Regions from separate parts of the Pseudomonas sp. Irchel 3A5 genome, predicted to be linked through region 3. Evidence: predicted binding sites of a transcription regulator. Region 3 holds the regulator's gene; each other region holds the start of a gene.
What was found. The regulator FliA, encoded in region 3, starts transcription of late flagellar genes. The targets are predictions, from matches to a motif close to CTAAAGTTTNNNNNNNNNNNGCCGNTAA.
Positions count from the first base shown of each region.

Region 1 (5,261 bases), on a different contig from region 3:
CTGGATCTGTGGAGCACCGCGCAGCCGTTTCTGGAGCGCTGGATGCGTGATCGCGTCAGCCCGAAAACCCTGTTTGGCAATCTGCAATCCCAGGTCGAGCAGATTCCGCATCTGGCCAATATGACCCGGGACTTGCTGGAGCGCATGTCGCAACCGCACCGGTCTGATCCGCCGCCACCGTGGCGTGAGCGCGGTGACGGATGGGCATTGCGCCTGCTGGGCTCGGCGCTGCTGGCCGGAGGCGCGGTAATGGCCTCGACACTGGTCGCGGAAGGTACGGCGCTGGTTGCACCACTCGCCTGGCCCGCATGGATCATGCTGGTGGCTGGCCTGTATCTGGTCATCCGCCGATAGCCAGCGGCGCTGCCCGCTGGCACACTGTTGAATCCGCCGAGGCCTGAAGCCCGGCTGCCGGAGTAGATATGAAAGACTGGCTGGACGAAATCAAGTGGGACAGCGACGGTCTGGTGCCTGCCATAGCTCAGGATCACAAGACCGGACGCGTTCTGATGATGGCGTGGATGAACCGCGAGGCCCTGAACCTCACCGCCGCAGAGAATCGTGCAATCTATTGGTCGCGTTCGCGTGGCAAACTCTGGCGCAAAGGCGAAGAATCGGGCCATGTGCAGAAGCTTCATGAGCTGCGCCTGGACTGCGACGCCGACGTGATCATCCTGATGGTCGAGCAGATTGGCGGTATTGCATGCCATACCGGCCGCGAAAGCTGCTTCTATCGCGTCTACGAAGATGCCGCCTGGAAGACCGTCGAACCGGTCTTGAAAGATCCTGAAGCTATTTATCACGCAGGACACTGAAACATGACTGATACCTTGACCCGCCTGGCCGAAGTGCTGGAGTCGCGCAAAGGTGCCGCTGCCGACAGTTCCTATGTCGCCAGCCTGTATCACAAGGGATTGAACAAGATTCTGGAAAAGGTCGGCGAAGAGTCGGTCGAAACCATCATTGCCGCCAAGGATGCCGCTGTCAGCGGCGATTGCAGCGATGTCATCTACGAAACCGCTGACCTGTGGTTTCACAGCATGGTGATGCTTGCTGCATTGGGTCAGCACCCACAAGCAGTGCTGGATGAGCTGGACCGCCGTTTCGGCTTGTCCGGGCACGCGGAAAAAGCCGCGCGCACAGCTGACTGACCTTCACTTTTCGAGCTTGAAATTTCTACGAGGATTGCTTCATGGGTATTTTTGACTGGAAACACTGGATCGTCATCCTGGTTGTCGTGGTACTGGTATTCGGTACCAAGAAGCTCAAGGGCCTGGGCAGCGATGTCGGCGAGTCGATCAAAGGCTTCCGTAAAGCCATGAACGATGATGAGAAACCTGCAGAGCAGCCGCCGGTGCAACCTCAGCAACCGCCGCAAGCTGCGCCGCAGGGCTCGCCCCTGAACCAGCCGCACACCATCGACGCGCAAGCGCATAAAGTCGAAGAGCCAATCCGCAAAGACTAGGTCGTATTGAATGTTTGGTATCAGCTTCTCTGAACTGCTGCTGGTCGGCCTCGTCGCCTTGCTGGTGCTTGGCCCTGAGCGTCTGCCCGGCGCTGCGCGTACCGCTGGCCTCTGGATTGGCCGGCTGAAGCGCAGCTTCAATGCGATCAAACAGGAAGTTGAACGCGAAATCGGAGCCGACGAAATTCGTCGCCAACTGCATAACGAGCACATCCTGTCGCTGGAAGAAGAAGCGCGCAAGATCATGTCTCCGCAGCAGCCCCCGGCCAATCCGCCTCCGGCAACCGAGCAGACGCCCGCTGAACCGGTGGTTTCGACCATCCCGAACACGCCGTCCGTGACACCTGCTACCGACCTGGGTCCGGCCGCTCCAGCGGGCACGACGCCCGCCGCAGAGCCCAAGACTGTAGAAGCCACGACCCAGGTCGCGACTGAACCTGCGCACGTGTCGCCAGCGACGCCAGCACCCAACGCACCCTCCGCCAACGATTCGTCACTGCCACCGCGAGCCCCATGAGCGATATTCCGGAAAATGACCAGCAAATGCCGCTGGTCTCGCACCTCACAGAACTCCGTTCGCGCCTGCTGAAATGTGTCCTGGCGATTTTCGTTATCTTCGGCTGCCTGTTTTATTTCACGCAGAAGATCTACACCTTCGTTTCAGCACCGCTGCGGGTTTTCCTGCCTGAAGGTGCGACGATGATCGCCACCGACGTGGCGTCGCCGTTCATTACGCCGTTCAAGCTGACCATGATGGTTGCGCTGTTTCTGGCCATGCCGGTGATCCTGCACCAGATCTGGGGTTTTATCGCGCCAGGCCTGTACAAACACGAAAAGCGCGTCGCGGTACCGCTGCTGGTATCGAGCATCATCCTGTTCTATTCGGGCATGGCCTTCGCCTACTACCTGGTCTTCCCGCTGATTTTCCACTTTTTCGCCAGCGTGACGCCTGAAGGCGTTTCGATGATGACGGACATCGCCAGTTATCTGGATTTCGTGATGACGCTGTTCTTCGCCTTCGGCGTGGCGTTCGAAATCCCGGTGGCCGTTGTGCTGCTGGTGTGGATCGGCATCGTTGACGTGAAGTACCTGAAAAAGATCCGTCCTTACGTGATCATCGGTTGCTTCGTGGTCGGCATGATCCTGACTCCACCTGATATTTTCTCGCAGACGCTGCTGGCGGTGCCGATGTGGCTGTTGTTCGAGATTGGCGTGCTCTGCAGTTCGCTGATCACCAAGCGCGGCGATCATGCCGATGACCAGCGCGAAGAAGACAAGCAAGACCAGCCGCCCGCGACCCAGCCGTGAACCTGCTGCTTCTCGAAGACGCCGACTTCGTTGCGGCTGACCGGGTCGTACTGCGCGACAGACGCCTCAAGCACATGCAAGAGGTGCATCGCGCAGAAGTCGGTGACAGTCTGCGTGTCGGCCGTATTGGCGGCTTGCTGGGCAGCGCTGAGCTGCTGCGGCTGGAAGCACACGAAGCCGAGTTACGCATCACCCTCGACAGTGCCCCGCCTGCCAAACTGCCATTGACCTTGTTGCTGGCCCTGCCCCGCCCGAAAATGCTGCGCCGGGTTTTTCAGACGGTCGCGACCATGGGCGTGCCAAAGGTCATTCTGCTCAACAGCTATCGCGTGGAAAAAAGCTTCTGGCAGACGCCGTTCCTGGAACCGCACGCGATCCGCGAGCAACTGATTCTCGGCCTTGAACAGGCTCGGGACAGCGTACTGCCTGAGATCATCATGGAAAAACGCTTCAAGCCGTTTGTTGAAGATCGCCTGCCGCAACTGGCCCAGGGGACTCTCGGGCTGGTCGGACATCCCGGCAACTTTCCCGCTTGCCCACGCGCCGTAACCGGGCAAGTCACCCTGGCCATCGGCCCAGAGGGCGGCTGGATTCCCTATGAAGTCGACCTGCTGAACAAAGCAGGCCTGCAACCGGTGCAACTCGGCGAGCGTATTCTGCGGGTCGAAACAGCAGTGACTGCTTTATTGGCCCGGCTGTTCTGATCGACCGGACCCCGTAGGAGCTCACGAGCAACGCGAGGCAGCGATAGCGTCCTGTCTGACACACAGCTATCGCTGCCTCGCGTTGCTCGTGAGCTCCTACCGATAGCGGGTTATCCAGAGCCACCCTTCAGTTCCCCATCCCCCTGCCGATGCATGTTGTAAGAAATTACCTACATCAAACCTATTCAAAGGAGTTCCGCATGGGTTTGCTCGGCAAAAGTCTCGGTAACATGAGCGTCCGTCTTAAACTCGGGCTCGGTTTCAGTATCGTTTTACTGCTGACCATACTGATCACCGCCACCGGCTGGTTAAGCGTTGCATCGCTGATTGATCGCGGCGAGAAGCTGGTCGCAATTTCGCAAATCAGCGAGCAAACCCTGGATCTGCGTTCCAAGCGCCTGACGTACGAAATGCAGTACAACGACGAGGCTGCCAAGGCGCTTATCGCGTCCCTCGACAAGCTCGACGCACTGACCAAAATCGCACGTAGCACGGTCTCAACCCCGGAAAGCCATCAGTGGCTTGAAGACCAGGAACAAGCGGCTAGCGGATACCGTAGCGCATTTATAGAGCTGACCCAGGCCATCCAGACCCGTGAAGCCAGCCGCACCAATCTGGGCGCTACCGCCGACAAGGCTGTGGAAGAGGTCAACAAGATCGAAGCCTCGTTGTTGCAAGGTGACAGCGTCGTGCAATTTGATGCCGTGGTTGATGTCAGCAAGCTGATCCAGCAAGCACGCTTCCAGGTCCGCGGCTACACCTACAGCGGCCGTGCCGAATTCGAACAGAATGCCAACTCCGCCATCGACGAAGCCCTGACCGGCATCAACACGTTGGCGGGCAGTATTCCATCCAGTTACCTCCCGCAATTGCAGGCAGCCAGCACCGCGCTCAAAGGCTACCGCGCAGCGGTCGGCCAGTACCGCGACGCGCAACTGGCCAGCAAGCAAGCGCTGGAAAAAATGGCCAAACATGCAGTCGTGCTATTGGGCACCTCCCAGAAACTGGCGGATGATCAATACAGCAAACGTGATTCCGACAGTCAGCAAGCCAAATCCATGCTGACCATTGCTACCGTCCTGGCACTGGTGTTCGGCATCATTGCCGCCTGGGTCATCACTCGCCAGATCGTTGGACCGTTGCTGCAAACCCTGACCATTGTGGAGCGTGTTGCCGATGGCGACCTGAGCCACGACCTGATTGTCGATCGTCGCGACGAGATGGGTCAGCTACAGACCAGCATTCAACGCATGACCGTGAACCTGCGCCAACTGATCGGCGGAATTCGCGACGGCGTGACCCAGATCGCCAGCGCGGCCGAAGAGCTGTCTGCGGTCACGGAGCAAACCAGCGCCGGTGTGAATAGCCAGAAGGTCGAGACTGACCAGGTGGCGACTGCGATGCACGAGATGACGGCCACGGTGCAGGAAGTCGCACGTAACGCCGAAGAAGCGTCTGAAGCCGCCGTAGCAGCGGATCAGCAAGCCCGTGAAGGTGATCGCGTGGTCAACGAAGCGATCACTCAGATCGAGCGTCTGGCCTCTGAAGTGGGTAACTCCACCGAAGCCATGAGCGAACTCAAGCGCGAAAGCGACAAGATTGGCAGTGTGCTGGACGTGATCAAGTCAGTCGCACAACAGACCAACCTGCTCGCCCTCAACGCCGCTATCGAAGCTGCCCGCGCCGGGGAAGCCGGTCGTGGCTTTGCGGTCGTCGCCGACGAAGTGCGCAGCCTTGCTCAGCGTACTCAGAAGTCGACCGAAGAGATCGAGCAACTGATTGCA
Region 1 covers NZ_FYDU01000001.1:282,263-287,523, forward strand. The annotation lists gene ubiB (ubiquinone biosynthesis regulatory protein kinase UbiB) at 1-354, shown strand, start outside; gene hisI (phosphoribosyl-AMP cyclohydrolase) at 423-815, shown strand; gene CKW31_RS01100 (phosphoribosyl-ATP diphosphatase) at 819-1,151, shown strand; gene CKW31_RS01105 (twin-arginine translocase TatA/TatE family subunit) at 1,193-1,465, shown strand; gene tatB (Sec-independent protein translocase protein TatB) at 1,476-1,982, shown strand; gene tatC (twin-arginine translocase subunit TatC) at 1,979-2,773, shown strand; gene CKW31_RS01120 (16S rRNA (uracil(1498)-N(3))-methyltransferase) at 2,770-3,477, shown strand; gene CKW31_RS01125 (methyl-accepting chemotaxis protein) at 3,678-5,261, shown strand, end outside.
Region 1: CKW31_RS01125 (methyl-accepting chemotaxis protein) is a predicted target of FliA. The motif match lies at 3,603-3,630, and genes of this name have one in related genera.

Region 2 (5,261 bases), on a different contig from region 3:
CAGAAGATAATGGCGCTGCTGGCTGTTTGTCTACAGGGATTTCAGGTGACTTCGTTCCCTTGTAGGAGCGCACGAGCACCGCGAGGCCGCGATTGCGGTGTGTCAGGAGAAAACGCTATCGCGGCTTCGCGGTGCTCGTGCACTCCTACAGGGGCGCGGGTGTGATCCATATTGCTAATATTTCCCGCAACCCCAGCAACACCAGAAAATGCGCCGGATAAATCGCATATGCCCAACGCCGCATCGGCTTGACCGGGAATGTCAGGCGACGACGCAGCAGCGCCAACCCAAGCAAGGGCGCAATCAGGCAGGCGATCAGTGAGCCGATGGAGATAGGATCACCCCAGGCCGCGCCCGCGAACATCTGCGGCCAGGCATTGCCCGCCACGCAGATGGCTCCCGGCAACAGGGCGAACCAGATCGGGCGATGCAGCACTAACAGCAGCGCCAGCGGCAGCAGCGTGCCAAAGAAACCGAACATCAGGTATTTGTGAAACAGGGCGGCGATCAGCAGCGAGCCAAGCGCCATCAATCGCGTCGCAGGCAAGCGGTGTCGCCAGCCCTGGGCAATCAGCAGGCCGAGAACCAGTGTCGGCAATACGTTCAGCGTGTGGACGTCATCCGCCATGTACAGCCGGTAGGGGAGTTCGGCCAGTACAGCAAACAAGAGCATCCATCCCAGATAACGCCACTGCACTTTGGGGTGAGGAAAAAGCGCGGATTTGCGCCCCAGATTTGCCGCAATTGCCAGGCAGAACCAAGGGAATGCCAGTCGCCCCGGCACATAAAGCACGTCTATCGACCAGCCGACATAGCGCAGGTGGTCGAGTACCATGGCCAGCATCGCCAGCCACTTCAGAAGGTCCAGCGCCTTGTCGCGTCCGGGCAGGTAAGGCGGGTTCGATAGATCCATATCTCTCCAGCGTTTTGGGGTTTCTTCGCAACGAGGCCGGTTTAATACCAGCCCTGTAGGAGCGCGCTTGCCCGCGATGGCGTCAGGTCAATCAACATCTTTGTCGGCTGACCTGACGCCATCGCGGGCAAGCGCGCTCCTACCCAAGCTATCTGCAGCAAGGCAGCTAATGACCAAACCCTGCGATCTTCGCTACAGTGCGCAGCATAATCAATGACAAGGATTCGGCCATGACCGATAAAAGCCAGCAGTTTGCCAGTGATAACTATTCGGGCATCTGCCCTGAAGCCTGGGCTGCGATGGAACAGGCTAACCACGGCCATCAGCGCGCTTACGGCGATGACGAATGGACCGCACGGGCCTCGGATCAATTCCGTAAATTATTTGAAACTGACTGTGAAGTGTTCTTCGCTTTCAACGGTACGGCTGCCAACTCGCTGGCGCTGTCGTCCCTGTGCCAGAGCTATCACAGCGTTATCTGTTCGGAAACGGCTCACGTTGAAACCGACGAGTGCGGTGCTCCGGAGTTTTTCTCCAACGGCTCCAAGCTGCTCACTGCACGTAGCGAACAGGGCAAGTTGACGCCCGAGTCCATCCGCGAGGTTGCACTCAAGCGTCAGGATATTCACTACCCGAAACCTCGGGTCGTGACCCTGACCCAAGCCACCGAAGTCGGCAGCGTTTACCAGCCAGATGAGCTCAAGGCGATCAGCGCAACCTGCAAAGAGTTGAATCTGAACCTGCACATGGACGGCGCGCGGTTTGCCAACGCCTGTGCATTTCTGGAGTGTTCACCCGCTGAGCTGACCTGGAAATCCGGTGTCGATGTGCTGTGTTTTGGTGGCACCAAGAACGGCATGGCTGTGGGGGAGGCCATCCTGTTCTTCAACCATAAGCTGGCTGAAGATTTTGATTACCGGTGCAAACAGGCCGGGCAACTGGCGTCGAAAATGCGCTTCCTGTCGGCACCGTGGGTCGGGCTGCTGGAAGGTGATGCCTGGCTCAAGCACGCCAATCATGCCAACCATTGCGCGCAATTGCTGGCGTCGCTGGTGAAGGACATTCCGGGTGTTGAGCTGATGTTCCCGGTGCAGGCCAATGGCGTGTTTTTGCAGCTTTCCGAATCCGCCATCGCCGCGCTGACGGCCAGGGGCTGGCGCTTCTATACATTCATTGGTAACGGTGGCGCGCGCTTCATGTGCTCGTGGGACACCGAAGAAGACCGCGTGCGCGAGCTGGCGGCGGATATCCGATTGGTGATGGGGGCTTAAGGCGCGATGCTATTTCGGTAGGAGCCAACTTGTTGGCGAGGCTGGCGACTCGGTGTATCAGTTGCCCAGCCTCGCGAACAAGTTCGCTCCTACCTGTGTAGTCGAATCAGTTCTGCGCAATCGTCTTCGAAATCGCTTCCACCGTCGCGTCGACCTGCTCCCGGCAGCGGTCCAGCTCGACCTGATGTTGCTGTTTGAGCTCGATCTGCTGCGAGCACAGGTTCAGGGCGGCCAGTACCAACAGGCGGTCGCCAATCAGCGTCGGGTATTTGCGCTTGGTGTCGGCCAGCGATGCGCGCAGCAACGCGGTGGCCTGCTGCAACGTCTGTTCTTCACCGGCAGGGGCTTTGATCGAATAGTCGTTGCCGAGAATCGAAACGACCGTCACCCCGTTCCTGTCAGTACTCATGCGCTGACTGCGCTTGCGCTGGTCGCACGGTCAACAAGTGCCTGAATTCGCGCCGCCGTGGCACCTTGTTTCTCTTCCTGCTCCATCAGACTCAATTGCAGACTGTCGTTGTCATCCCTGGCTTGGGCCAGCTCCGTGCTGAGCTGAGCGTTTGTGCTTTGCAGTTGCTGGTTTTGTTGCACCAGATCGCTGACAAGTTGTTCCAACTGGCTAAGGGATGCTTCCAACATTTTGATTTCTCGAGCAAATTTCAACGGGCGCACACCTTAAAGAAAAGTCACTGCGCATACCAGTTAAGCCACTTAAATAACGGCGTTTTGGCGCGCTGCGTTCTCCCTGAAGGCAAGTGCATAAACAGGCCCTGTTGACTGTGATTTTCCGATCTGGTTCCTGCTGCTCGTCAGTCCGGCCTGATCGAGAAAACATGACGCCTTCGATATTCCCGGTTTTTTTGCTCGCGTCCCCGTAAACGTTGCCTTTCAAGGACTTGCATGGCTTTTTGCTACATCGAAAACAGCCTGCGACCTTACGCCACGCCCGATTTCAGTGCGTTGACCTCAAGTCCCTTAGGCTGTAACCGATAGGCATGGATCATCACATCTTCTATTCACCTCAAACGCAAGGACTGCGCTTCTTCCTCTGGAAAAACCATGTCATTACGCACCATGAATATCGCGCCTCGCGCGTTTCTAGGCTTTGCCTTCATCGGCACCCTTATGCTTGTTCTCGGCGTGTTTGCGCTGTCGCAGATGAGCAAGATCCGTGACGCCGGCGATGAAATCGCCAAACGCAGCGTTCCCAGCATCCAGAGTCTCGACCGACTCACCGAAGTCAGCATTCGCCTGCGCGTTCTGTCCTATCGTTTGTTGATCAACCGCGAACCAGACATTCAGAGCAAAACCATCGATTTGTTCGCCATGCGTAACAAGCAAATCAGTGACGCTCAGGCCGTTTATGAGAAATTCATTTCCTCTCCGGAAGAGCAAACCGCCTACAACCAATACGTGCGATTGCTGGGCGACTATCGTCAGCTTGAAGAGCGCATCAAGACCCTGAGTCGTGCGGGCAAGGTCGATGAGTTGGGCCAATTGCTCAATGAAGAAACGCTGGCTAACTCTGATCAGATGAACGCAGCGCTGGCCAAACTGGTCGAGATCAATGCCCGGCAATTGAGTGATACCAACAAAAGCGCAGCCGAGCAGTACGCGTCAGCATTCACTCTGGTGGTGGGTCTGCTGATCGCCACCACAATCCTGACCGTCCTGTTCGCCTGGCTGCTGACCCGCAGTATCACCCAGCCAATTGCTTCAGCGCTTGAAGCCGCCGAAACCATCGCCGAGGGGAATCTGACTCGCCCGATCAAAGCCGACGGTACTGACGAAGCCGGTCGTTTGCTCTCCGCCATGCAGAAAATGCAGGAAAAGCTGCGCGACACGTTGACCCGTATTTCTGGTTCCGCCACCCAGCTTGCTTCTGCTGCCGAGGAGCTTAATGCGGTGACCGACGAGAGCGCTCGTGGTCTGTCGCAACAGAACAACGAAATCGAACAAGCCGCGACCGCCGTCAACGAGATGACCAGCGCTGTGGAAGAAGTCGCGCGTAATGCGGTCAGCACTTCCGAAGCGTCGAAAAACGCCACGGCCTCAGCAGGCGACGGTCGTGATCTGGTTCAGGAAACCGTCAATGCCATCGAACGCATGAGCGGTGATGTGCAGAGCACTGCAACGCTGATCGGCAATCTGGCTGAAGAGTCTCGTGACATCGGCAAGGTGCTGGATGTCATTCGCGGCCTGGCTGACCAGACCAACCTGTTGGCCCTGAACGCCGCCATCGAAGCGGCCCGTGCCGGTGAAGCCGGGCGTGGCTTTGCCGTGGTGGCTGACGAAGTGCGTGCCTTGGCGCATCGCACTCAGCAGTCGACCAGCGAAATCGAACGCATGATCGGCAGCATTCAAGGCGGCACCGAGCAGGCGGTCAACTCAATGCGCAATAGCACCGAGCGCGCGGAGTCGACGTTGAACATCGCTAAAGGCGCAGGCGTGGCGCTGGATACCATTAATACCGCGGTGGTGGAAATCAACGAGCGTAACCTGGTGATCGCCAGCGCCGCCGAAGAGCAGGCTCAAGTGGCCCGTGAAGTGGACCGCAACCTGGTCAACATCCGCGACCTGTCGGCCCAGTCATCCGACGGTGCTGCGCAAACCAGCGCTGCCAGCAGCGAGCTGACGCGCCTGGCTGTTGACCTGAACAGCATGGTTTCGCGGTTTAGTTTGTAAGGACTGCACCGCTCTCCTGATGGAGTCAGATTCATTGTGGGAGCGGTGCTTGCCCGCGATAAGGTTTCGGTGATCTATCGATAAACTTGCGGTGCCCTTATCGCGGGCAAGCACCGCTCCCACAGGATCTGTACCTTCCCGAATCATCAATACTCGATCCGCACATCCCCCTTCGGAATGCTGCAGCACGACAGGATGTAGCCTTCGGCTTCGTCTTCTTCGGTAATCCCGCCGTTGTGCTCCATCTCCACTTCGCCGCTGAGCTTCATCACCTTGCACGTCCCGCAGATGCCCATGCCGCAGGCTTTGGGGATCATCAAGCCGAGCTTGGCTGCGGCCGCGTGGACGGTTTCGCCCGGTGCCACGCGGATGCTCTTGCCGGTGTCGGTGAA
Region 2 covers NZ_FYDU01000001.1:327,016-332,276, reverse strand. The annotation lists gene CKW31_RS01305 (TraX family protein) at 146-913, opposite strand; gene CKW31_RS01300 (low specificity L-threonine aldolase) at 1,144-2,184, shown strand; gene CKW31_RS01295 (cell division protein ZapA) at 2,291-2,593, opposite strand; gene CKW31_RS01290 (hypothetical protein) at 2,590-2,823, opposite strand; gene CKW31_RS01285 (methyl-accepting chemotaxis protein) at 3,244-4,869, shown strand; gene gbcB (glycine-betaine demethylase subunit GbcB) at 5,016-5,261, opposite strand, start outside.
Region 2: CKW31_RS01285 (methyl-accepting chemotaxis protein) is a predicted target of FliA. The motif match lies at 3,150-3,177, and genes of this name have one in related genera.

Region 3 (5,261 bases):
TCTACATCGTCCTGTCCGGACACAACGTCTTCCCGTTTATCGGCATGAATCTGCGGACCTTCACCCTGTTTGATATGTTTTTCTGGATCTTTTTCTGCGCGGATGGATTCGTCGTCATGTTCGATGCCCGCAAAGCGGTCTACATGACTGGCCATGAGCACCAATTTCAGCAGATTGCTCTCGACTTCAGTGACCAATTGCGTGACGCGCTTGATCACCTGACCGGTCAGGTCCTGGAAGTCCTGGGCCAGCAGAATGTCGTTGAGGTGGGAGGAAACCTCATGGGTATCCTTTTCGGTGCGCGTCAAGAAACCATCGACACGTCGCGCCAGCTCACGAAACTCTTCAGCACTGACTTCACGCCGCATGAAACGCCCCCAGTCCGCGCTCAAGGCCTTGGCCTCGTCGTTCAGACTGTGCATCAGCGGGGTGCTTTCTTCGACCAGGTCCATGGTGCGGTTAGCCGCATTTTCCGTGAGCCTGACGACATACGACAGGCGTTCGGTGGCGTCCGTGATCTGGGACACCTCTTCGGCTTGCGGCATGTTCGGGTCAATCTGGAAGTTGACGATCGCGCTGTGCAACTCGCGGGTCAGCTTGCCGATTTCCTGATACAGGCCACGATCCCGAGCCTGGTTAAGCTCATGGATAAGTTGCACGGCGTCGCCGAAACGGCCTTTTTCAAGGCTCGCCACCAGCTCGGTTGCGTGTTTTTTCAGGGTCGATTCAAACTCGCCCATTGACGTTTCGTTGTTCTCCATAAAGCCCTCGCGGCATACATCAGCTATTGACGCGCTCAAAGATCTTGTCGATCTTTTCTTTCAGCGCCTGAGCCGTGAATGGCTTGACGACATAACCGTTGACGCCGGCCTGAGCCGCTTCAATGATTTGGTCGCGCTTGGCTTCTGCGGTCACCATCAACACCGGGAGGTGCTTGAGGCGCTCATCGGCACGCACTTTACGCAGCAGGTCGATACCAGTCATGCCAGGCATGTTCCAGTCCGTTACCAGAAAGTCAAAGGAACCGCTTTCCAGCATTGGCAACGCGGTAAGCCCGTCATCGGCTTCGGACGTGTTGGTAAAGCCCAGATCACGCAGCAGGTTTTTAATGATCCGCCGCATCGTTGAGAAGTCATCAACGATGAGGATTTTCATGTTCTTGTCCAATTCGACCTCCAAGCAGTCTTTGACGCGTTCAGCACCTGAACGCGCTGTTCAATCAATACCGGCACAGCTCACATCGGCTGCACGAAAACGACGGGCTTGGTAAATCAACAACTATGGAAACCGCACAGCAAATCCACGGACTGCATGAAAGCTATTGCTTTTAACAGTCCGTGGTACGAATGCCTGTATGGCCCCAGCCTTGTCCACTGTCCCACGTAACGCTTTGCACAGCCTGCTCACACGCAACACGTAATCACCAAGGATTACGTACCACTTGTCAACGCGCTCGCCACTCTCCCAAACGCCCTCGTAAACGAGCTGCGCACTGGCTGTGTAACTGGCTGACTCGAGATTCGCTGACCCCCAGGACCTCACCGATTTCCTTGAGGTTCAGCTCCTCGTCATAGTACAGCGCCAAAACCAGACGTTCACGCTCCGGCAAGTTGGCAATTGCATCTGCCAACGCAGCCTGGAAGCGTTCATCTTCCAGGTCGCGCGACGGCTCAAGCGAACCGCTTGCGCCATCCTCATGCAGTCCTTCATGTTCGCCGTCCTGCAAAAGGTCGTCGAAACTGAAGAGGCGACTGCCCAAGGTATCGTTCAAAATCCCGTAGTAATCATCGAGACTCAATTGGAGTTCGGCCGCAACCTCGTGATCTTTAGCGTCACGGCCTGTTTTTGCTTCAATTGAGCGAATTGCGTCACTGACCATGCGCGTATTGCGGTGAACCGAGCGAGGTGCCCAGTCGCCCTTGCGCACTTCATCGAGCATCGCACCACGGATACGAATCCCGGCGTACGTCTCGAAACTGGCACCCTTGGTGCAATCGTACTTGGTGGAAACTTCCAGCAAGCCGATCATCCCCGCCTGAATCAAGTCTTCGACCTGAACACTGGCAGGCAAGCGCGCCAGTAAATGGTAGGCAATGCGCTTGACCAGCGGAGCATACCGCTCGATCAAATCATATTGCGAGTTTCGGGACGCTTTGCTGTACATCTGATAGCCGCTCGCGGTCATTGAACAGGCCCTGCAGTTGTCTGGTAAACCAGTCGCTCAACGAAGAACTCAAGATGTCCACGTGGGTTGGCAGGCAGCGGCCAGGTATCGACCTTCTGCGCAATGGCCTTGAACGCCAGCGAACATTTAGAGCGTGGGAAAGCTTCGTATACGGCACGTTGTTTCTGTACGGCCTTACGCACACATTCGTCGTAAGGCACTGCGCCGACATACTGCAAAGCGACGTCCAGGAAGCGGTCAGTCACCTTGGTCAACTTGGCGAACAGGTTGCGCCCTTCCTGAGGACTCTGGGCCATATTGGCCAGGACCCGGAAACGGTTCATGCCGTAATCGCGATTGAGCAACTTGATCAGAGCGTAGGCGTCCGTGATGGAAGTGGGCTCATCGCACACCACCAGCAAGACCTCCTGAGCGGCCCGGACAAAGCTGACCACCGACTCGCCAATACCGGCGGCTGTGTCGATGACCAGCACGTCGAGATTGTCGCCAATGTCGCTGAATGCCTGAATCAGACCGGCGTGCTGCGCCGGGCTCAGATGAACCATGCTCTGGGTGCCGGAGGCAGCAGGCACGATTCGAATCCCGCCCGGGCCTTGCAACAACACGTCGCGAAGCTCACAACGACCCTCGATCACATCGGCGAGGGTACGTTTTGGCGTCAGCCCCAGAAGGACGTCGACATTCGCCAGGCCAAGGTCGGCGTCCAGCAGCATGACGCGCCGGCCGAGCTCGGCCAAGGCCAGCGAAAGGTTCACTGACACGTTAGTCTTACCGACGCCACCCTTGCCGCCGGTCACCGCGATCACCTGTACGGGATGCATGCTGCCCATGTTAATTGTTTACCTTGTCTTGCGTAGACCGAAGCCAGATTGCGGGCGACACGCTCAATGAAGAGCAATGCCAGGCAGACCACCGATGCAGGTAACTCTGAATAGTTCGCTTCACTTAACCGACCCGTTTGTTGGGGTTGTGGTAAAGGTCGGCGAACATATCCGCCATGGCCTCTTCGCTTGGCTCTTCTTGCATCTGCACATTGACCGCGCGCGTCACCAATTGGTGCCTGCGCGGAATGTGGAGATCATCAGGAATTCTAGGCCCATCAGTCAGATAGGCCACAGGCAACTCATGACTGATGGCAAGGCTGAGCACTTCCCCCAGGCTGGCAGTTTCGTCCAGCTTGGTCAGGATGCAGCCGGCCAGACCACAGCGTTTGTAGCTGTGATACGCAGCCGTCAGCACTTGTTTCTGGCTGGTGGTTGCCAGTACCAGATAATTACGTGATTTGATCCCGCGCCCCGCCAGACTCTCCAGCTGCATACGCAGAGCCGGATCACTGGCTTGCAGGCCCGCGGTATCAATCAGCACAACACGCTTGCGCAGCAGTGGGTCCAGCGCTTGCGCCAGTGACTGGCCTGGATCGACGTGAGTCACCGGCACGTTGAGGATGCGGCCCAATGTCTTGAGCTGCTCCTGAGCGCCGATACGGAAACTGTCCATGCTGACCAGGGCGATATTCTGTGCGCCGTACTTGAGTACGTAACGCGCTGCCAGCTTGGCCAGCGTGGTGGTCTTGCCCATGCCAGCCGGGCCGACCATGGCAATCACACCGCCTTCTTCAAGCGGCTCGACGTCAGGCACTTCGATCATCCGCGCCAGGTGGGCCAGCAACATGCGCCAGGCCTGACGTGGCTCGTCGATATCAGGGATCATTTCCAGCAGGTCGCGGGACAACGGGCCAGACAAGCCGACACGTTGCAGACGACGCCAAAGATTGGCCTGGGCCGGACGACTGCCCTGCAACTGATTCCACGCCAGGGAGCCGAGCTGGACTTCCAGCAGCTCACGCAGGCCATTCAATTCAAAACGCATCGAGTCGTAACCGCGCTGACCACCCGCTGGCGCAGCCGGAGCAGCCTGCGGCTGTACGGAGGGACGCGGCGGCTCTTCCAGCGTCGGCTCGATGTGGGTATCGGCAGCGCTCAATGGCAAACCGGCAAACAACTGGCGATTGGTCACGCCATCGCTGTCGCTACGGTTATTCAGTTCAGCCTGGGCCGAGACAATGCGCGACTGGGTTTTGCGCAACTCGTCCTCAAGCTCGATGTTAGGTACACGAGGAGCGAGCGCGGACAATTTGTAATCCAGAGCGGCAGTCAGCTCGACGCCACCGGCAATGCGCCGGTTACCGATGATGGCCGCTTCAGCGCCCAGCTCATCACGAACCAGTTTCATGGCTTGACGCATATCGGCGGCGAAAAATCGCTTAACTTGCATGTCTCACTACCTCAGCCGTTAGGCCCGACAGTCGCTACGATGGTTACTTGCTTGTTGTCAGGAATTTCCTGATACGCCAACACGTGCATATTTGGTACAGCCAACCGTCCAAACCGCGACAGCATGGCCCGAACCGGGCCTGCCACCAGCAAAATCACTGGTAAGCCTTGCATCTCTTGACGCTGGGCGGCGTCGATCAGCGAACGCTGAAGTTTTTCCGCCATGCTTGGTTCAAGGAGAACGCCTTCTTCCTGACCCTGACCAGCCTTCTGCAGACTATTGAGCAATATCTGTTCCAACCTTGGCTCCAGCGTGATAACTGGTAGCTCCGGCTCAATGCCTACAATGCTTTGGACGATTGCGCGGCTCAAGCCGACCCGGACTGCAGCCACCAGAGCGGCGGTATCTTGACTCCGTTGAGCGTTGTTGGCGATGGCTTCGGCAATGGTGCGGATGTCCCGCACAGGAACCTGCTCGGACAACAATGCCTGCAACACCTTGAGCAAGGCAGACAACGACAGAATGCCTGGAACCAGCTCTTCAGCCAGCTTGGGCGAGCCTTTGGCCAGCAATTGCATCAATTGCTGCACTTCCTCATGGCCTATCAGCTCATGGGAGTGCTTGTAGAGAATCTGGTTAAGGTGCGTGGCGACAACCGTACTGGCGTCCACCACGGTATAACCCAGCGACTGAGCCTGACTGCGCTGACTGATTTCGATCCAGACGGCTTCCAGACCAAACGCCGGGTCCTTGGCGGTAATACCATTAAGCGTACCGAACACCTGACCCGGGTTGATTGCCA
Region 3 covers NZ_FYDU01000013.1:211,857-217,117, forward strand. The annotation lists gene CKW31_RS21465 (protein phosphatase CheZ) at 1-761, opposite strand, end outside; gene CKW31_RS21470 (chemotaxis response regulator CheY) at 781-1,155, opposite strand; gene fliA (RNA polymerase sigma factor FliA) at 1,445-2,185, opposite strand; gene fleN (flagellar synthesis regulator FleN) at 2,182-3,015, opposite strand; gene flhF (flagellar biosynthesis protein FlhF) at 3,131-4,459, opposite strand; gene flhA (flagellar biosynthesis protein FlhA) at 4,471-5,261, opposite strand, start outside.